Regions from separate parts of the Methylobacterium sp. WL69 genome, predicted to be linked through region 3. Evidence: riboswitches for the same ligand, from Rfam matches in the RefSeq annotation. Region 3 holds a riboswitch; each other region holds the start of a gene.

Region 1 (7,047 bases), on a different contig from region 3:
CGGCCCCGACCTTGTAGATCAACATCTCCCGGCCGCCCTCTGACATGCGGAACACCCGGGTCCGGCCGTCGATGCACATGAGGTAGTTCGCGCACGCGCCCTGGAGCTCGTAAGCGACCGCGCCGGCCTCAAGCACGGGGAAGTGCACTGTGCCGCGTGCTATCTGGAGGTGGCTGGCACTGAAGCATTGGATGAGCGGGAAACGCTCGATCCAACGCTCGACCTGATGGGCGCTCCGCATGGTGTCCTCCCCGGGGCTGGCGGTCGTTCACTGCCACCATGCCCTCGTTTCGAGCGTTGCCGCTTCGGAATCCGCAGCCTTCGGTGACCTGGGTCACATACGCTCGGAACGATCCTCCATATCACTGTCGCCACTGAACAAAAAACCGTTCCGGCCATACCGTGAGGAAGCGCAGGCTTTCGACGTTCCGGGACAGAACACCGGGAGAAACCATGCGCCGCCTCGCCCTCCTTCTGCTCGCCTCCGTGCTGCTGGCCGCCCCAGCCCACGCTGAGCAGGACCTCCTACTCGGTGCCGACATGGGCTCGGCCGCGATGACGAAGGCCGAGATGACCCGGGCCGACGTCGAGGCCCTCATCGCCAAGGCCGACGGCAAGCCCATCGACCTCTCCGACAAGGCGCTCGCCGGCCTTGACCTGTCGGGGCTGAACCTGAAGGGCGCGAACCTGCGCACCGCCCGGCTGAACAAGGCCAACCTGCGCGGCGCCGACCTGTCCGGCGCGAACCTGGAGCAGGCCTGGTTCATCAAGGCCGACCTCTCGGGCGCCAAGCTCGTCGGCGCCAAGATGTTCGGCATCACCGCCCGCGATGCGAACCTCAGCGGGGCCGACCTCAGCCGGTCGATGCCCATCGGCGACTTCAAGGGCGCCAACATGGCCGGGGCGACCCTCGTTGATCTCAAGGGGGGAGCCGACATCAAGAACCAGTCCATGGGCCTGATGCGGGCGGTGTTCGTCTCGGTGAACCTCAAGGGCGCCAACCTGAAGGGCGCGAACCTTGGGCGCTCGCGCCTGGAATACGCCGACCTCACCGATGCCGACCTGACCGACGTGGTGCTGATGGGCTCCGACCTATCGGGCGCGAACCTCACCGGGGCGACCGTCTCAGGCGCCGACTTCAAGAACGTCGACGTGAGCGGCGCCCGCCTCGTGTCCCTCAAGGGACAGGACAGTGCCAAGGATTGGTCGGCCCGCGTGAACGTCGACCGCGCGATTACTCAGGTCTCGAACTGAGCCCACTTCATCCCGCCATCCGAGGATCAGCACCAATGACCACCCGACGCATCCTACTCGCCGCCTTCGCTGTCGCCCCCATGCTGTTCGGAACCGGCGCCGGCGCTGCTGAGATGACCTACACCCCCGCCGCGTTCGAGGCCGCCCAGAAGGCCGGCAAGCCGATCCTCGTGCACATCACCGCCCCGTGGTGCACGACCTGCGCTGCCCAGAAGCCGATCCTGTCGAAGCTTGAGGCCGACCCGAAGTTCAAGGACCTGCAGGTGTTCGACGTCGACTTCGACAGCCGCAAGGACGTGGTCAAGAAGTTCGGCGCGACGATGCAGAGCACGCTCATCACCTACAAGGGCGAGAAGGAAACCGGCCGCTCGGCCGGCGAGACCAAGCCCGAGGCGATCTCGTCGCTCCTCGACAAGGCGATCTGAGCCGTCATGGTCACGAGCCTGGGCCTCGCCTTCCTCGCCGGCATCCTCTCGGTGCTGTCACCCTGCGTGCTGCCATTGCTGCCGCTGGTGCTCGGCGCGGCGGCGTCGGAGCACAGGCTCGGCCCGGCGGCGCTCGCCGCCGGCCTCGCCCTGTCCTTCGTGGTCATCGGCTTGTTCGTGGCGACCGTGGGGTTCGCCATCGGCCTCGATGCCGGCATCTTCCGGACCGGCGCGGCCGTCATGCTGATCCTGGTCGGCTTGGTCCTGATGGTCCCGGCGGCCCAGACGCGGCTCGCTGTGGCCGCCGGTCCGGTGAGCAACTGGACGGAGAGCCGGTTCGGCGGCTTCTCGACCGCCGGCCTGCTCGGCCAGTTCGGCGTCGGGATGCTCCTTGGCGCGGTCTGGAGCCCCTGCGTCGGACCGACCCTCGGGGCGGCCTCGCTGCTCGCCTCCCAGGGTCGCGACCTTGGCGTGGTCGCGCTCACCATGCTCCTGTTCGGCCTTGGCGCAGCCCTGCCGCTGCTCCTGCTCGGCACGTTGTCGCGAGAGGTGTTGATGCGCTGGCGCGACCGGATAATGGGGCTGGGAAAAGGGTTGAAGGCTGCGCTCGGTCTCATCCTCGTGACCACTGGCCTGATGATCGCTTCGGGCTACGACAAGGCGGCCGAGACCGTCTTGGTCAACGCCTCACCGGCCTGGCTGACCAACCTCACCACCAGGCTCTGAACGGCACCGGCTGGGACCACCCTCGGCTTGGTGGCCACGGGGTCCTGCCGCCGGGCGTAGGCCTTGCGACCGTGGGCCTCAAGAAGGCCCTTCGACTTCTCATCGTGTCCGGTAGTCCCCCCGTTACCGAGAAAACCATCGTACGGGTCTTGTGAGACGTGGCCCGGGAAGGACGACCGGTGGCCTCAGATGCTGGCACCGGGTGTCCGCTCGACGACCGTCTAACGGACACCCGGGAATGACCGGGTTGGGTGGATTTCCGCCGGTCCGCTCTCAAGCAGCAAACGTTCGAAGCAGGCGTTACGCGGTCACTCCAAGCGAGCGCTCCCAAGGGTTCGCTTGTCACCTACCGAGCACACGGACCTGGAAAGTCTCGAACCGGCATTGACGCTGTGTCGCCTGATGAGGCTCCTTGTGCCTGACGGTTCCTCCTCGGAGGATCAAAAGGGAACGCGGTGAGGGCTTGGCCCGATGCCGCGGCTGCCCCCGCAACTGTAAGCGGCGAGCCCATCATCAACACGTCACTGGATCTGCGAGGATCTGGGAAGACGATGAGAGGGCGGTGACCCGCGAGCCAGGAGACCTGCCGTCAGTCGTGGTCACACGCGAAACGCATCGGGCGGGGTGTCCTGGTGGGTGTCGAGGCGTTCGCATGTCGCGGGCGGACCGGCGTCTTCGCGGTGACGTGCCACAGACGTCGCCCGAGGTCCTATGTCGCCCGTTCGTTCACGGCCCGCCTACCAAGCCCTTCTGCTCGCTTCCTGCGCCAGCCTCGTACCCTACGGCGCTCAGGCTCAACGAGCCTCTTCCCAGGCAGCAGAAGCCAATCTGGCGGAACTCTCAGTGACGGCGGAGGCGCCAGCCACCAATACGACCGGGCCTGCCGCGAGCGCAGGGTACGTCGGCGGTGTCACTGGCATCGGCGGTAGCCTCAGAACTGTCGATGCGGCGAGCGCTGGAGTGATTTCAGGCGCGCAGATCAACAGCCGCCCGATCACCCGACCCGGCGAGGTTCTGGAGAGCGTGCCGGGCCTGATCGTTACCCAGCATTCTGGGGAGGGGAAGGCCAACCAGTTCTTCCTGCGCGGGTTCAACCTCGACCACGGCACCGACATCGCCATCTCGGTCGACGGCATGCCGGTGAACATGCGGACCCATGCCCATGGGCAGGGCTACGCCGACCTCAACTTCCTCATCCCCGAACTTGTCGGCGCCGTCGAGTTCCACAAGGGGCCGTACTTCGTCCGCGACGGCGACTTCGCCTCGGCCGGGTCGGTGCGGATCGATTACCTCGACAAGGTGGACCGTAACCTCGCCCTGACCTCGTTCGGCTCCTTCGGTTTCAAGCGAGCGTTGACCATCGCCTCCACGCCGCTCGGCCAGGGCACCCTCCTCGTGGCCGGCGAGGCCCAGACCTATGACGGTCCGTGGGACGTGCCGGACCGCCTACGCAAACTCAACGGCGTCGTCCGCTACAGCCAGGGCACGGCGCTGGACGGGTTCTCGCTCACCGGAATGGCCTACTGGGCCAAGTGGAACGCCACCAACCAGATCCCGGAGCGGGCGGTCTCGGAGGGCATCATCGGGCGCTTCGGCACCCTGAACCCGACCGATGGCGGCGATACCGGCCGCTTCTCACTCTCCGGGCGCTGGAGCCAGACCAGCGACATCGGGATCACGCGGGCCAACGCCTACCTCATCCGCTACCAGATGAACCTGTTCAACGACTTCACCTACTTCCTCAACGACCCGGTGAACGGCGACCAGTTCCGCCAGCGCGACAGCCGGGTACTCGGCGGCGGCGAGGTCGGCCATACCTTCCAGGGCGACCTGTTCGGGATGCCGATGGAGAACGAGATCGGCGTCCAGACCCGAACGGACTCGATCCGGGTGGGTCTGTTCAACACCACGAACCGGCAGTATCGCTCGACCGTCCTCGACGACCGCGTGCTGGAGGCGAGCGGGGCGTTCTACTACGAGAACCGGCTACGCTGGACCGACTGGCTCCGCACCAGCGTCGGCTTCCGGGCGGATACCTACTACGCCGACGTCGTATCCGACACGGCGGCAAACTCCGGCAAGGCGCGCGATAGCATCGTCAACCCGAAGCTCGGCCTGGTGCTCGGTCCCTGGTTCGATACCGAGTTGTTCGTGAATTACGGCGGCGGCTTCCACTCGAACGACGCTCGCGGCGTGACCGCCACCGTCGATCCGGCAAGCCCGCTGTTCAACATCAGCCGCTCGCCCTTCCTGGTGCCCTCGACGGGGTCCGAGATCGGCCTGCGCAACCGCAGCATCGCCGGCCTGGAGACGGCGGTGACACTGTTCCAACTCGACTTCGCCTCCGAGAACCTGTTCCAGGGCGACACCGGCACCACCGAGCCGAGCCGCCCCACGCGGCGCTTCGGCGTCGAGTGGACCAACCGCTACGCGGTCACGCCTTGGCTTTCGCTGGAGGGGGACCTGACGGTCACCAACGCCCGCTTTGCGGACCGGGACCCTGCCGGCAACCGGGTGCCCGAGGCCCCGACCACCATCGCGTCGGCCGGATTCAATTTTGGCGAGGGCTTGGGCTGGTTCGGCTCGATGCGGTTTCGGTACTTTGGGCCGCGCCCCCTGATCGAGGACAACTCGGTCCGCTCCAAGCCGACCGCGCTGCTCAACGGCCGCGTCGGCTACAATTTCGAGAACGGGGTCAGCCTCTCCCTCGACGTCCTCAACCTCACCAACGCCAAGGCCGACCAGATCACCTACTTCTACACCTCGCGCCTACCCGGCGAGGGAGCGGACGGCGTCGCCGACCGGCACTTCCATCCGGTCGAGCCGACAGCGGTAAGGCTGACCCTGGCGGGTCGGTTCTAGGATCTTCGAACGTCCGATGTCGGGGAGGACGGAGATGGGCTACTTCGCCCGGGTCGGGTCGGGTGCAGTCGGTACCGAGCGTTAAATCCTAACCGCTACTCGACAACTTGGGGCAACTTAGCGCGACCAAAGGCACGTGCTCGCGCTGCTGCGGGCGGTCTTGGCTTCGATGGAACGGTATCACAGGACGGATACGGCATTCTTCGCCAGTGCTATCATGCGGCATGTTCGAGCACGCCCATCGTCACGCGCACCTCTGGCCCGGAGTGCCGTTGGCACTGGCATCCGCCGTCCTGTTCGGCGCATCGGCCCCCTTCGCCAAGCTGCTGTTGGGATCGGTCGACCCGCAGGCGCTGGCTGGCCTCCTGTATCTCGGTGCGGGCGTCGGCCTCGCCGCCGTCCACGGCAGCCGGTCCGCCCTCCGGATCGAGGCGCCGGAGGCCCCCCTACGCAGGTCGGACGCACCGTGGCTGCTCGCGGTGGTGCTGTTCGGGGGCGTGGCGGGTCCCCTGTTGCTGATGCTGGGGCTGGCACGGACGTCAGCGGCCTCGGGCTCGCTCCTGCTCAACCTCGAAGGGCTGGCGACCATGGGCATCGCCTGGGTGGTGTTCCGCGAGAACGTGGACCGCCGCCTCCTGCTCGGCGCGGCGGCCATCCTCGCCGGCGCCGTCGCGCTGTCGTGGCAAGGCCAGGGCGTCCATTTCGACGCGGGCGGCGGCCTGATCGCGCTGGCCTGCCTCGCCTGGGGCGTCGACAACAACCTGACCCGCAAGCTGTCCTCCGCCGATCCGGTCGTGATCGCGTTGACCAAGGGGCTCGTCGCCGGGGGCGCCAACCTCGCCATTGCCCTCGCACGCGGTGCCAGCCTGCCGCCGCCCGGCATGATCGGCTTCGCGGCCGTCGTCGGGTTCCTCGGGGTCGGCGTCAGCCTGGTGCTGTTCGTGTTCGCGCTGCGCCATCTCGGCAGCGCGCGGACGGGGGCCTATTTCTCGCTCGCACCGTTCATCGGGGCCGTCGTCGCCTTGGTCCTGTTGCCGGAACCCGTGACCCCGCAACTCGTCGTCGCCGCGCTCCTGATGGGGGTCGGCCTCTGGCTGCACCTCGCGGAACGGCACGACCACGAGCATTCGCACGAGGCGATGGGCCATGAGCATGGGCACGTGCACGATGAACATCACCACCACGACCACGATGGTCCCGTGACCGAGCCCCACTCCCACTGGCATCGCCACCAGCCGATGCGGCACAAGCACGTGCACTACCCCGACCTTCACCATCGCCACGGACATGGTTGAGCCGGCGCGGGGGCAATCGGCGCCGCATTCGAGACTTGTCACCGCGGGACGTAGAACCAGCAGTACAGCGCGCACACGACGGCGATGGCCATCGCCGACATCAGGAATGACCGTCGCGCCGCCCTCAGGACATGCGGCCTGACCTTGCGTCGGCGCCTGCTTCCGCCGCCGAATTCCCCGATCTGCCGGGCGAGCTTCTTGCCGGTCATCGCCCCCTGATCCCCCGCCGATGGGTTCCATGGGTCGAGGAGGGGCGCTGCAGGCCGTGACGGATCGGCACGATCACGGGACCATCCCGCCGATCAGGTCCGACATGTGGGCACCGGCAGGGTGGCCCGTGGCGGTGCGGTGGCTCTCCGAGCAGGCCGCGTAATCCGGGCCGGACACGGACATCACCAACCCGCGGGTGCCGTCCGGCAACGTGCGCGTCGCCAGGACAGCCCGGCCCGAGAGCCATGCCAGCGACCCCGAGGCGAGGCCCGGGC
Region 2 (7,047 bases), on a different contig from region 3:
AGTGGTGCTTCACCGAGACCATCTCGGTGACGAGGTCGGCGGCCTCGATGAGGGCGGGTTTGGCGTTGCGGCCGGTGACGATGACGTGGAGGTCGGGCCGACGGGCCCGGAACGCCGCCACCACGGCGTCGAGGGGCAGGTAGTCGTAGCGCAGGGCGATGTTGAGCTCGTCCAGCACAACGAGGCGGATGGTCGGGTCGGCCATGAGGTCTAGCGCCTTGGCCCAGGCGTGCTCGGCGGCGGCGATGTCGCGGGCCTTGTCCTGGGTCTCCCAGGTGAAGCCTTCGCCGAGGGTGTGCCAGTCGATCCGGTCGCCGAAGGCTTTCAGCGCGTGCTTCTCGCCCGTGTCCCAGGCGCCCTTGATGAACTGCACCACGCCGACCCGCCAGCCGTGGCCGAGCGCCCGCAGCATCAGCCCGAGGGCCGCCGTGGTCTTGCCCTTGCCGGGGCCGGTGTTGACGATGAGGAGGCCCTTCTCGATGGTTTTCTCCGCCACCTCGGCATCCTGCACGGCTTTGCGCTTCTCCATCTTTTCGCGATGGCGGTCGGCTTCGGTCATGGGGTCGCTCCGGGCGAGGGATTCGGGAGTTGAGGTTTCACGATCATCGGCAGGCCCGCCACCATGAACACGACGCGGTCGGCCTGCGCCGCCAGGCGCTGGTGCAGGCGCCCCGCCGCGTCGCGGAACCGGCGGGCGAGGGCGTTGTCCGGCACGATGCCGAGGCCGACCTCGCTGCCGACCAGCACCACCGGCCCCGGCGCCCCGGCGCAGGCGGCGAGCAGTTGTACGGTCGCAGCCTCGACATCGGCCTCCGCCAGGATGAGGTTGGTGAGCCACAGGGTGAGGCAATCGACGAGCACTGGGCCTTGCGAGGCGGCGACGGCCTGGGCCAAGTCCATCGGCACGTCCCGGGTGATCCAGTCGGCGGACCGCCGGTCGCGATGAAGCGCGATGCGGCCGCGCATCTCGCTGTCCCAGGCCTGGGCGGTGGCGAGGTAGAGCCACGGCGCCGGGCAGGCCTCGATCAGGCCCTCGGCATGGACGCTCTTGCCCGAGCGCGCGCCGCCGAGAACCAGGGTGGTGTGGGGAGGGGGCTGGGGCATGGCGCATCCTTTAGCCCGAAACGTCATCGTGTGGTCAAAGGCGCGCGAAACGGCGGGGCGGCGCGTTGTCAGGGATCGTGCGACCGCGTAGAAGCTGGGATCGGACGGTGCCCCGGCGACGGGGTGAAAAGGGAATGCGGTGAGGGGCGAGCGCCTTGAAACCGCGGCTGCCCCCGCAACTGTGAGCGGCGACGGGCCTGCCATCGGCCACTGGAGCGATCCGGGAAGGCGGCATGAACCGGACGACCCGCGAGCCAGGAGACCTGCCGTCCGGCACCGGGGACTTCCGTCCTCACCTTCGACCACGGCCGCCGGCGGGGCGGCCAGGAGATCAACCGATGACCACCAACACCCTCGTTCTCACCGGCACCCGCACCAACGAGCGCCTCGGCGCCGTGATGGTCGCCGCGTTCCTCGGCCTCGGCCTCGTGTTCATGGCGGGCTTCGCCCCGGCGATGGCGCTGCACAACGCGGCACACGATTTCCGCCACACCCAGAATTTCCCCTGCCACTGAGCGTTTAGCGCCAGGGTAGACCCCCCATGATCATCCGGCTCGTGTCGGCGGCCCTGGTCGCCGGCTTCCTCGCGGCTGTGGTCGCGACGGGCCTGCAGCTCGCGCTCACCTCGCCGCTCATCATCGTGGCCGAGCGCTACGAGACGCAGGCTTCTGCCTCCGCTCCTACTTTCGCGTCCCTCGTCGTGCGGGTTCACGGCGGGCACGACCACGGCGCGAAGGACCCGGCCGTCTCCGGCGGCGAAACCGCGCCCGAGTGGCAGCCGGGTCCCGGCCTGCCCCGCATGGCGTTCACGGCCCTCGCCACCCTGGTCGGCGGCGTCGGCTACGCCCTGCTGCTCGGCGCGGTCCTCCTCGCCGTCGGCCGCGAGCCGACCCCCGAGACCGGCCTGCGCTTCGCCGTAGCCGGCTTCCTCGCGGTCGCCCTCGCACCCGCCCTCGGCCTGCCGCCGGAACTGCCGGGCATGGAGGCGGCGCCGCTGGCCGACCGTCAGTTCTGGTGGGTGATGACCGCCACCGCCACGGCCATGGGGCTCTACCTCATCGCAGTCCGGCGCACGCCGATCTCCATCGCCGGCGGCCTCGTCCTCCTCGTGGCGCCGCACCTCGCCGGGGCGCCGGAGACGAGCCACGCCGCTTCGGCCCTGCCGGCGGGCTACGCGGCGCAGTTCGCCGCGCGCTCCCTCGGCATCGCCTTCGTGTTCTGGGCGGTGATCGGGCTGGCCTATGGCTGGGCCTGGAGCCTGTTCGGCCGGAAGGCGGCGTCCCATGGCTGAGGACGTCACCCTCTACGTCTGCACCGCCTGCCGCGCGGCCGGCGACCCGGCCGAGCCCCGCGCCGGCGCCCGACTGCTGAGTGCGCTCCGCGACGCGGTGGGCGAGCACGGCCGGCCCGGCCTGCGCATCGAGGGCGTCGAGTGCCTGTCCGTGTGCAAGCGGCCCTGCACCGTCGCCGTCGCCTCGGAAGGACGTTGGACCTACGTCTACGGCGACCTCGACGCCACCGAATCCGCGCGCACCATCCTGGAGGGCGTCGGCCTCTACGGCGAGACGCCCGACGGCATCGTGCCGTGGAAGGCGCGGCCCCCCGAATTCCGCAAGGGCGTCGTCGCCCGCATCCCGCCGCTCGCGGCGCACCCCATTCCGGACGCCGCCGAATGAGCCTCGTCGAAAAAATCCCCTGCACCATCGTCACCGGCTTTCTCGGGGCCGGCAAGACGACGCTCGTGCGCCACCTCGTGGAGAACGCGAACGGCCGGCGGCTCGCCATCATCGTCAACGAGTTCGGCGATCTCGGCTTCGACGGCTCGTTCCTCGCCGCCTGCGGCATCGAGGGCTGCCGGGACGAGGACATCGTCGAGCTCGCCAACGGCTGCATCTGCTGCACCGTCGCCGACGATTTCGTGCCGGCCTTGAACAAGCTCCTCGACCGGGCCGACCCGCCGACCCACATCCTCATCGAGACCTCGGGCCTCGCCCTGCCGAAACCCCTGGTCCAGGCGTTCCAGTGGCCGGCGATCCGCTCGCGGGTGACCGTCGACGGCGTCATCGCGGTCATCGACGGCCCGGCCGTGGCGGCGGGGTTCTTCGCCGACGATCCGGCGGCCTCCGCCGCCCAGCGCGCCGAGGACACGAACGTCGATCACGACAACCCCCTCGAAGAGGTGTTCGAGGACCAGATCCTCTGCGCCGACCTCGTGGTGATGAACAAGGCCGACCTCCTCGACGCCGCCGGCCGCGAAAAAGTCCGCGCCGAGGTCCAGGCTCACCTGCCCCGCGCCGTGAAGATGGTGGAGGCCGAGCACGGCCGCCTCGACCCGCGCGTCATCCTCGGCCTCGGCGCCGCGGCCGAGGACGACCTCGACGCCCGCCCCTCCCACCACGGCGAGGGCGAGGACCACGACCACGACGATTTCGACTCCGTGGCTCTGCCGGTCCCCGCCACCGCCACCGCCGAGGATCTGGCGATCCGCGTGGCCCGGGCCGCCGAGACCGCCGGGGTGCTGCGGATCAAGGGCTTCGCCGAAGTCACCGGCAAGCCCATGCGCCTCGTGGTCCAGGGCGTCGGCACCCGCATCGCGCACCATTACGACCGGCCCTGGAAGGGTACGGAAGCCCGCGACGGCCGCCTCGTGGTCATCGGCCTCAAGGGCTTCGACCAGGGTGCGGTCGCCGCCGCCCTGGCGGGATGAGCGGCATGGCGGGACGGCGCAGCCTCGTCGCGGCGGCCCTGGGGCTCGCCGCCCTCCTCGGGGGGCTGCTCCGACGCGCGTCCGCCCGCCCCCGAAGTCGCCAGCCCGCTGCCGTCGATGCAGGCCAACCGGAGCGCCGCCGCCAAGCTCGCCTTCACGCACGATCTCGCCCTCGGCCTGCCGCCCGACCGGGTGGCGCCGCACTTCGCGGCGGCGCGCGACCGTTGCCTGTCCGATACGGGCCTCGGCTGCGTTCTGGTCTCGTCCTCCCTCGAAGACGGCGCGCGCCCCTCGGGACGCCCGCAGGCGCAGATCCAGGTCCGCCTGCCGCACGAATCCGTCGCCCCCTACGTGGCGTTCCTCACCGCTCCCCTGCCGGGCGAGGCGGCGGGCGATGTCGTCCTGCGCCGTCAGGCGACGCGGGCCGACGACCTGACCACGCCCCTGGAGGACGGAGACCGCCGGCTGGCGCAGCTCACCGCCTATCGCGCCCGCCTCGACGAGCTGGCGGCGAAATCGGACACGCGGGTGGAAGACCTCATCCGCATCGCCGGCGAACTGTCCAAGGTCCAGTCCCAGATCGAAGAGGGCGAGGCCCGGCAGCGCGGCCTGCAGCGGCGCGTCGACACCGAGATCGTGTCCGTCTCCTTCCATTCGGACGGGGCCCGGTCGGGCGCCTTCGCCCCGGTGGAGGACGCCTGGAGCCAGGCCGGCCAGACCTTCGGCGCCAGCGCGGCCGACGCCCTGCGCTTTGCCGTCGCCAGCCTGCCCTGGCTTCCCGTGGCGGCCATCGGGCTCCTCCTCGTCCGCGTCCTGTGGCGCCTGCGCCCGCGCCGGCGGGCCCGCATCGGCCGGCCCCTCACGGAGGCGCAGCCGTGAGGCCGCGCGTTCCGCCATGCACCTGATCCGCATCGACACGGTCTCCCTCGACGAGGGCGAGGCCGCCATCGATCTCGGTCAGGCACCGGGGGACATCGTGTTTCTGTCGTTCACGGATTCCGACCTGTTCGGCGTCGCAGGCGCGTTCGCGACGGCGTTTCCGCAGGGCGCTGAGAGTCCAGCACCGACCCTGCGCCTCGCGAAACTGGCAAAACTCCGCCACCCCATGTCGGTGGACCTCTACGTCGACGGCGTGATCGCGCGCTCGAAGATCGTCGTGATCCGCTGCCTCGGCGGCCTCGATTACTGGCGCTACGGCATCGAGCGCGCCGCCGCCGCCGCGCGGGCGAACGGCGTCCGGCTCGTGGTCCTGCCGGGCGACGACCGGCCCGACACCCGCCTCGACGCCTTCTCGACGGCGCCGGAACTGGCGCCGGTCCTCGACGCCTATTTCCGGGCCGGGGGCGCGGACAACCTGCGCCGGATGCTCGGGCGGCTCGCCGCCGAGATCGGGTTTCCCGTCGCGATCGAAGAGCCCCGGGCCCTGCCGCGCGGCTTCGTCTGCTGCCCCGGCTGCGGCCCCATCGACCGCGACCGGGCCCTCGCCGCCGGGCGCCCCCTGTCGTCCGGCGCGGCGCCCCTCGCCCTCCTCGTCGTCTACCGCTCGGCGATCCTGTCGGGCGACACCGCCCCCCTCGCGGCCCTCGGCGACGCCCTCCAGGCCCGCGGTCTGCAGGTGCTCCTCGTCGCCGTGTCGAGCCTCAAGGACCCGGCGGCCGTGGGAGCCTTGCGCGACGCCATCGCGGCGCAAAAACCCGACCTCGTCGTCGCCGCCACCGCCTTCTCGGCCCGCGAGGATGCGGGCTTCGTGCTGGACGGCGCCGACTGCCCGGTGATCCAGGCCTACACCATCGGCGCGGCCCAGGCCGCCTGGGACGCCTCGGCTCGGGGCATGTCGGCGGCCGACCTCGCCATGCAGGTGGCCCTGCCGGAATTCGACGCGCGGCTCTCGGGCTTCCCGATCTCGTTCAAGGAGGACGGCCCGGAGATCGACGGCTTCTCCGAGCGCCGCGCCCGCCCCTATGCCGAGGGCATCGCGGCCTTGGCCGACCGGGCGGCGGCCTGGATGCGCCTCGCCCGCCTGCCCCCATCGGAGCGCAAGCTCGCCGTGGTGCTCTCCGACTACCCGGCCCGCGGCGGCCGGGCCGGCTTCGCCGTCGGCCTCGACACGCCCGAGAGCGCACGGGCCATGGTGTCGGACCTGGCGGCGGCCGGCTACGCCACCGGCCCCCTGCCGGAGGCCGACGCGGTGATGCGCGCCCTCACCCACGGACCGCGCGATTTCGTGGTGGGCCTCGACGCGTACCGAGCTTGGCTGGCTGGCTTGCCGGAGGCGGATCGGACCGATCTGGTCGCGAGCTGGGGCGAGCCCGAGGCCGATCCGCTCTGCGTCGACGGCGCGTTTCGCTTCCCCGTAGTCCGTTCGACCTCCCATCATCACGCAGCAAGTGGAATCCCCGAAGCGGGGGGCACCCGCGACAGGCCCCCTCTCCTGGAAGGAGAGGGTTGGGGTGAGGTGTGGGACATCTCCGGAGAATCCACACACCTCACCCTGTCCCTCTCCTTCCAGGAGAGGGGACCCGCGACTGATCCGGCTGCCCGCCCGAATGTACCTCCGGGTGAGGGTGAGCGGGAAAGAAGCCCGAGCGGCCGCGTCGCCCTCTTCCTCCAGCCCGACCGCGGCCGGGCCGCCGACCGCAAGGCCGGCTATCACGATCCCGACGCGGTCCCGACCCACGCCTACCTCGCCTTCCACCTCGGCCTGCGCCGAAACTTCGACGCCCTGATCCACCTCGGCACCCACGGCACCACCGAGTGGCTGCCGGGCAAGGCCGTGGCCCTGTCACCCGGGTGCTGGCCGGCCCGAGCCGTGGGCGCCCTGCCGGTGGTGTACCCGTTCATCGTCGACGATCCCGGCGAGGCCGCCCCCCTCAAGCGCCGCCTCGGCGGCGTGGCGCTCGGCCACCTCACGCCGCAGACGGAGTGCGCGGGCCTCGACCCGGCGGCAGCCCACCTGCGCGAACTCGTGGAGGAATATTCGGCGGCGAGCGTCCTCGACCCGCGCCGGGCCGCGATCATCGCCCGCACCATCCTGGACGAGGCGGAGTCGGCCGGGCTCCTAGCCTCCGCCGGGATCGATGCCGGCACCGCCATGCCGGACGCCCTGGCGGCGCTGGACGCGCACCTGTGCGATCTCGGCGAGGTCACCTCCCGCGACGGGCTCCACGTCTTCGGCCGGGCCGCGCCCGATGCCTCGGAGGCGGTGGCCGCCTGCGCCACGGCCGAGCGGGACGGCC
Region 3 (7,047 bases):
CCAACAGACAGGCAGTTCGAATGTCCCGCGAGACGATCAAGACTTGGTACATCGCCGGCCTCCAGGCCTACCGTTCGGCCTCCGAGCAGGGCAAGGCGGCAGCCTCGCAGGCCGAGGGGCAGTTCACCGATCCGGAGTTCAAGAAGCTGGCCGGCGAAGGCGCGGCGCTGTGCGGCCGCCAGCAGCAGGCGATGATCGACTTCCTCAAGGAGCTCGACACCCAGCCGAACGACTTCAAGGACCGTATCCAGGCCGGCATCGCCGAAGGCACTGAGATGTCCGTCAAGGCTGCCCAGGACGACGAGACACGCGACGTCGCCATCGGCTTCGGTGCCCGAGCCGGCCTGACCTACGTGGCCACAGCGTTCCAGTGCCACGTGATTTACGCGAAGGCACTCGGCCTCTCGAAGCAGGCCGAGGAGTTCGAGCGCCTCGGCCAGGAGAGCAAGGCGCTGGAAGAGCGTTACGCAAAGGCCGCCGAGGCCGCGGTCGGCAAGCAGGCCGCCTAGCACTCGGGCGATAGGGATCACGGGGCCTTCGGCCTCGTGATGACGGCGACCGGCCGGCGCTCCGCCCCCTCGCGCAGGTCGCTCGCCGCTCACCATCACAGATGGACGGCCGTGCGGGACGCCTTGGCTTGGCCGTTCGCACGCACCACCTTCGGTGCATGCGTCCCCCAGCGAAATCGGCTCCGATCTTGGACCAATCCGGCAAGCGTACCCCCGTCCATTCGTCGCCGGACCGCCCGCGGCGTGGACGCCCGCGCGCCGACCAGGCCGGGCAGATCGAGGAACGCATCATCACTGTCGCCTCGTCCCTGTTCCTGGAGCAGGGGTTCGGTCGCACGACGGTCGACCAGATTGCGGAGCTCGCCCACACGGGCAAGACGACGCTGTACGGGCGCTTCCCGACCAAGGAGGCCCTCTTCTCGGCGGTGGTGCTCCGCTACGTCGACGTGTTGCAGGCCCGGATGGCCATCGTGCCCACGAGTGGGTCGTTGAAGGAGCGTCTCGTCCAGGTCGGCATCGAGCTCGCGAACCTCACCCTTGCCGAGGAGAGCATCGCCCTGATGCGCCTAACCATCGCCGAGGCGAAGGCATTTCCCGAGCTCGGTCGTGAGGGATTCCGGATCGGTTTCGGGGGGTGCGTCAGCTGCATCGCCGAATGCCTGGCGACGGATGCCTCCGACGCAGCGCTGGCCGAGGCCACCCCGACGGCGGTGCGGTTCGTCGAGATGGCCCTCCACCCCCTCTACATGCACGCCTTCTCCGGTGCAGACCTTTCCGGGTTGTGCGAGCGGGCGACCCGAGACGTGCCCGAAGTCGCCGAGATCCTGTTGAGCGGACGATGTTGATGTCCGCTTGAAGCATTTGGCGACCGAAAACGGTCTCGCCGCTTCCACCCAACCCAGTCGTTGACCTCTGCCTCAACAGGCTGGGCGCGGACCTTCTGAGGGTCGGCAAGGGGCCGGGAGTGGGCCCAGGGAACGGGTTCTATCCGTCAGATTTCCTCCACTAGAGATACCTGAGCCAGGCGATCTCGCGTCGGGATGCCTTGAAGCGCGAGAACCAGGCCGTCGGCCAGTAGAGGGGCACGACCAAGCCGACGTACCAGACCAGCACCCAGCCGTAATCTGCCACGCCGAACACGCTGCCCTGCGTCGGGCCCCAGATGGCGGCGGCACCGTGATACAGGAGCCGCAGGATCGTCAGGTGGAGCAAGTAGAAAAACATCGGCGCACCGCCGAACACTGCTAAGGCCGCGACGACTGGGGCGTCGCGCCTTCGTTCAAGCGCGACGACGAGCAGCGCCCCGATCCCGAGCGTCAGCAGCAGGAACAGCAGCGAAGGGGGATACTTCGTCAGCGAAACGAAGCTCATCGTGGTTCGAAGCGCGTCGCCCTCGACGACGAACCAGGGCTTGTCGCCGTAGCCGTTCGCCAGACGTAGGACCATGAAAGCGACGAGCATTCCGCAGCCGAGAGCCATAAACCGGCGCTCGCGGGTTTGCGCCGCGACGGTGGGCAGAAACCACGGGCCGACCGCGTAGCCGAGCGCAATCACGCCAATCCACGGGAGCACGGGATAGGTCGTCTTGGCGACCAGCCCGAACGGCAGCGCGATGACTTCACGCTGGTGCAGCATCGCCCAGACCGCAAAAAACGGTTGGTCAGGCTGGAAGTGGATCGGGTCAAGGAGGTTGTGGCCACCGACGATCAGCAGCCCTACCGCGAATAGAACCGGACGTGGCAGGCCGATCATGGCCGCGAGGACGATCATGCAGACGCCGATGCACCAGATCACCTGCAGCCAGAGCGTTGGAATGGCCACGCCCCAGTACAGTTCCGACAGGTAGATAACCTCCAGTGCCATTAGAACAAGGCCACGCTTCAGCAGGTAGGCTCGCGTCTCCGACAGCGTGTGCCTCGTGCCGAACAGGAAGGCTGCCACGCCGGTCAGCGCGATGAAGATGGGCGCGCACAGGCTGACGACGAGGCGGGCCAGGGCCACGGCTGTCAGGGTGGTCCGGGCGTCGACCGGGTCGGCCACGGGAACGTGGAGGAACCAGGTCTCGCGCAGGTGGTCGAGGAGCATCAGCACCATCACCAGCCCTCGCAGGGCATCGATCGAGGCGATGCGGCTGGACACGGCCGGTGCGCAGGCCGACGCCTCAGGTTTTCCCGGACGCTCGCCCATCAGAACCGCGCCGTCATGCTGACGGTGACCCGCCGCGGCTCGCCGACGCCGACCCAGAAGGTGTTGTAGGAGCGCTCGTAGTAGGTCTCGTCGAAAATGTTGTCGACGTTCAGGCCGAAGCGCAGATTCTCGTAGCGGTAGTAGGCCAGCGCGTCTGTCAGGATGTAACCGGGCAGCCGGAAGCTCTCGACTCCGCTGTCGCCGAGTCGCGAGCCGACGGCCCGGAACCCACCGCCAATACCAAAACCCTTCCAGTCGCCGGCCTGGACCTCGTAGATGCCGAGCAGGGAACCGCTGTGGCGCGGGATGTTGAGGAGGGGTGACCCGGGACGCAGCACCTCGTCGCGGGTGACGGCCGCGTCGATGAAGGCGTAGCCGCCGATGACCCTGAACTCAGGCGTGACCTGTCCGACCAGGCTCACGTCGAAGCCCTGGCTGCGCACGGCCCCGGCGGCGATCTGGAAGAAGAAGTCCGCCGGATCGGTGGTGAGCACGTTCTCCTTCTCGATGTGGAAGGCGGCGCCCGTCACGCTGAGGCCGTCGAACAGGTCGAGCTTGGCCCCGACCTCGTAGGCGAACCCGGTCTCGGGAGCGAAGGGCCGCGTCGCGCTGTCGAAGCCGGTATTGGGGCGGAACGAGGCGGCGACATTGCCGTAGAGCGCCAGGAACGACAGCGGCTGGTAGACGAGGCCGGCCCGCGGCGAGAACCCGGTGCGGTCCTGCTCGGTGCGCTCGCCCGCGACCTTGTCCCGGAAGGTCTGGTTGTAGAAGTCGGTTCGGTTGCCCAGCAGCAGCTTCCATTCCGGGCTGAGGGCGATCTGGTCCTGGAGGTAGACGGCTGTGTTGCCGACGTTCTCGCTGGCGCCGTAGCGGCGCGTGAACGAGGGCTTGGCCTGCCCGTAGACCGGGTTGAACAGGTCGATGGCGAAGGGGTCGAGGCGCGGGGTCGAGCGCAGAAGGTTCTCGGTGCTGTTGTAGCGCTCGTGCTCCAGGCCGAGCAGCAGGGTGTGGGCGATGGGCCCGGTCTCGAAGCGCCCGACGAGTTCGGCCTGGCCGATGGCAACGCCCCAGGTGAAGTCGTGCTGGCGGAACTCGCGCAGTAGCGTGCGCCCGTCGTCGAGGATCCCGGTCGCGCCGGTCTGCAGGCCGGTGAGGCTGCCGGTGTTGAGGTGGGTGGCGACACGCAGTTGCCAGTCGGTGTTGAAGGCGTGCTCCAGACGGACCTGCAACAGAGCGCTCTCGGACACGGAATCGTCGCCCGGCTCGCCGAAGAAGCGTGAGCGCGGGACGAGGCCGAGGCGGTTGTTCACCGCGACGGTGCCTCGGTCGAAGGTCTGGCGGTTGCGCAGGTACTGCGCCTCGAAGATGATCTTGGTGTCGGGCGTCACCTGCCAGCTCACCACGGGCGCCAGGAGCACTCGGTCGCCGTCGACGAAATCGCGAAAGCTGTCCTGGCGGGCGAGCGCGCCGTTGAAGCGGTAGAGCACGCGGCCGTCCTCGCTCAGCGCCCCGCCGGCATCGACCGTGGTGCGGGCGGTGCCGAAGCTTCCGAACAGTGTGCCCATCTCGACGAAGGGCCGGGCCACGGGCTGCTTGGTGAGGATATTCACGGTCCCGCCCGGATCGCTGCGGCCATAGAGGGCGCCGGCCGGGCCCTTCAGGACCTCGATGGACTGGACGTTCTGGGTGTCGGGGGCGCCGTTGTAGCCGCGGGCGATGTTGAACCCATTCTGGAAGATATCCTGGGTTGCGAAGCCTCGCACCGAGTACAGGGCGAGGTTCTGGGCGCCGAAGTCGTTCTGCTTGCCGACCCCGGGCACGTAGTCGAGGGCGCGCTCGACCCGGGTCGCGGCGGTGTCGACCAGGACCTCCCGGGGCACAACGTCGACCTGCTGCGGCAGGTCGCGGCGCGGCGTCACCGTCTTGGTGCCGCTGTAGAGCTCCGGCACCCGATAGGTCGGCGTGGCGGTGAGGGTCCCCTCGACCGACAGCGCATCGAGCACCACGGCGGTCTCCCTGGCGGGCGCCCCCTGGGCGGCCACGGCGGTGGGGATCGCGCAGGACAGGGCCAGCACGGACATCAGCGGGATGGACGGTGAACGGGACACGTTGATGGGCCTCGGGCGACGGCAGTGGCACGTCACCGCGAACGAGGCCGAACCACGCGCAGCGCGCATGCTTCCGCACCCGCCGGGGCACCCCGCCCAGCGTGTCTCGCGTGTGACCACGACTGACGGCAGGTCTCCTGGCTCGCGGGTCATCGCCCTTCACCGTCTTCCCGAGCGAGGCCGCTCAGTGACGTCGGTGGCGAAGGGCTCGCCGCTTACAGTTGCGGGGGCAGCCGCGGCGTTGGGGCTACCCCCGCACCGCGTTCCCTTTTGATCCTCCGGGGAGGAACCGTCACGGCCGAGCTAACATGCCGACGCCCATGCCCGTCAACGGACCAAGTGCAATGCACGAGGGGTTATGCCCTGCCGGCAACACTTGGGAACACGGATCGCACGCTGCGTCCGTCAGGTCAGGACCTCGACCTGCTGCGGCGGCAAGCTACGCCACCAAGCGTCCGGGGATTGGAAAACCTCGTAGGTGAACCGGAGGACCTCATCCGGCTGGCGATGCGACGGGTCCACGCGACCACGCTCCGCGTTGCGGACTTTCAGGACCTCCCACGGCACGTCGAACACTTTCCACTCCACGGTGAGCCCGTGTCGGGCGACGATCCCGAGCTCGCGCTCGAACACGGGTCTGGTGAGATGTGTGTCCGCCATCACCACGCTGAAGCCGTTCGTCAGGGCGGCATCCAGGGCCGCTTCCTTGACCCGGTGCAGGACGTCCCGGGCCGCATCGTCATGTGAGCCCTGCCTGAGTTCCCAGTAGACCTGCCGGTGCGGCGGCCAGAGCGTCTGACGGAAGTCGTCGAGGGTGAGGTGGACCCAGCCGTCGAGCGGATCGAAGCGGCGGGCGTAGGTCGTCTTACCCGCACCCGGGCAGCCGATCAGGCCGATCACCCTCTGGGGTGCCCCCGGACGATTCCTGCCGGGCACCGTCCGGGTCACGGTCAGGCCGTCGCCTCCGCATCCTCGTCGTCGCTCGCCGAGCCCTCGATGATCTCGCCGCGCAGGTAACGAGCCTGGGCCTCAGCGACGCGGCGTGCGCCCTGGGCGTGGCGGGTCGATACCGTGCCGCCGGGCGCCTCGGGCCCGCCGCGCTTGATCGCCACGAGTTCCGGATCACCCCAATGGTCGAGCATCGCCTGGAACGCTTCGTAGCGGTCGGTATCGAAGGCGATGCGGTCGCCCATCATGTTCTTGTAGGGGTGCGCCGGGTGCAGGCCGGCGCAGGGGACCCAGCCCGCCGGGATTGGCGTCGTGGCGGCATGGGTCCGACCGCTGCGCAGGAGCTTGGGCAGCACGTGCGTATGCGGACCTTCAGGACTGGTACCGCCGGGACCAGGGATCGGGGCATAGACCTCGACGCGCCCGACCTGCGCCAGGAACACCCGGTGCGGGCTCATGGCGACGAGATGCGGCCCGATGGGGTTTGCGTGGTCGAATAGCGGCATGCCGACGCCGGCCCGCAGCCGCTCGACGGCCTCCGGATCGCGTACCCGCACGCAGGCATCCACGGCGAGAAGGCCGAGGCCGAGGTCGAACAGGATGCCGTCGCGATCCTCGACCCGGGCGGCGTTCCGGTCGGGCCCGAGCTCCGTCACCACGGTCCTGCGGTTCATCGCGCAGGTCGCCTCCGGCAAGCAAAGCGCGATGGCGTGGTTCCAGCCGGACGAAACGGCCGTCTCGTAGGCGACGGGCCGCAGGTCGGAGCTCGGGGTCAGGGCGATGGCCCCGCGCGCTGTCGCAAGTCCCAGGCGCTCGTCCGGCAGCGCCACGACGGGTTCGTCGGGATCGCGCATGAACTCGGCGATGGCACCGAAGCTGCCCAGGCTCCAGGCCGTGGTCGGATCGGCCAGTGCACCGCGCAGAAGGGCGACGGTGGCATCAGGGCTGTTTGGGGAAGGTTGCATCGATCTCCTCCGTGAGAGGCCCCGAACGGTTCCAGGGCAGGATGTAGGCGGTTCCGTCCGGTCCAGCTCCACGGCAAACCGTGACGCCGAAGACGTCCGAAAGTAGCCGGTCGGTCAACGCAACGTCCGGGTGTCCATCGGCGGCGACACGTCCCTCGCCAAGGACCACGATCCGGTCGCAGAACCGGGCCGCGAGGGAGAGGTCGTGCAGGACGGCGACGACGCCGGTGCCGGCCAGGGCCACGCTCCGCAACAGCGTCATGGCGTCGAGCTGGTGGGCCGGGTCGAGTGCGGTGATCGGTTCATCGGCCAAAAGCCACTCCGCTTCGA

Evidence for each region. Region 3 has a riboswitch for cobalamin ahead of FV218_RS05915 (TonB-dependent siderophore receptor). Riboswitches for the same ligand answer to the same signal wherever they lie in the genome.
Region 1: linked by a shared signal. The riboswitch ahead of FV218_RS00430 (TonB-dependent receptor) and the one ahead of FV218_RS05915 (TonB-dependent siderophore receptor) in region 3 are both predicted to bind cobalamin.
Region 2: linked by a shared signal. The riboswitch ahead of FV218_RS08470 (CbtB-domain containing protein) and the one ahead of FV218_RS05915 (TonB-dependent siderophore receptor) in region 3 are both predicted to bind cobalamin.

Annotation. Positions count from the first base shown of each region.
Region 1 covers NZ_VRUZ01000001.1:83,861-90,907, forward strand. The annotation lists gene FV218_RS00410 (Crp/Fnr family transcriptional regulator) at 1-241, opposite strand, end outside; gene FV218_RS00415 (pentapeptide repeat-containing protein) at 454-1,254, shown strand; gene FV218_RS00420 (thioredoxin family protein) at 1,290-1,679, shown strand; gene FV218_RS00425 (cytochrome c biogenesis protein CcdA) at 1,686-2,405, shown strand; cobalamin riboswitch at 2,811-3,011, shown strand; gene FV218_RS00430 (TonB-dependent receptor) at 3,234-5,267, shown strand; gene FV218_RS00435 (DMT family transporter) at 5,492-6,562, shown strand; gene FV218_RS22575 (hypothetical protein) at 6,601-6,771, opposite strand; gene FV218_RS00440 (threonyl-trna synthetase) at 6,845-7,047, opposite strand, start outside.
Region 2 covers NZ_VRUZ01000020.1:31,686-38,732, forward strand. The annotation lists gene cobO (cob(I)yrinic acid a,c-diamide adenosyltransferase) at 1-559, opposite strand, end outside; gene cobU (bifunctional adenosylcobinamide kinase/adenosylcobinamide-phosphate guanylyltransferase) at 556-1,104, opposite strand; cobalamin riboswitch at 1,193-1,390, shown strand; gene FV218_RS08470 (CbtB-domain containing protein) at 1,443-1,619, shown strand; gene FV218_RS08475 (CbtA family protein) at 1,646-2,395, shown strand; gene FV218_RS08480 (DUF1636 domain-containing protein) at 2,388-2,780, shown strand; gene cobW (cobalamin biosynthesis protein CobW) at 2,777-3,811, shown strand; gene FV218_RS08490 (DUF4349 domain-containing protein) at 3,929-4,690, shown strand; gene cobN (cobaltochelatase subunit CobN) at 4,707-7,047, shown strand, end outside.
Region 3 covers NZ_VRUZ01000012.1:37,805-44,851, reverse strand. The annotation lists gene FV218_RS05930 (DUF892 family protein) at 21-509, shown strand; gene FV218_RS05925 (TetR/AcrR family transcriptional regulator) at 698-1,354, shown strand; gene FV218_RS05920 (heparan-alpha-glucosaminide N-acetyltransferase domain-containing protein) at 1,515-2,696, opposite strand; gene FV218_RS05915 (TonB-dependent siderophore receptor) at 2,696-4,804, opposite strand; cobalamin riboswitch at 4,914-5,113, opposite strand; gene FV218_RS05910 (AAA family ATPase) at 5,210-5,704, opposite strand; gene FV218_RS05905 (hypothetical protein) at 5,755-6,717, opposite strand; gene FV218_RS05900 (ABC transporter ATP-binding protein) at 6,692-7,047, opposite strand, start outside.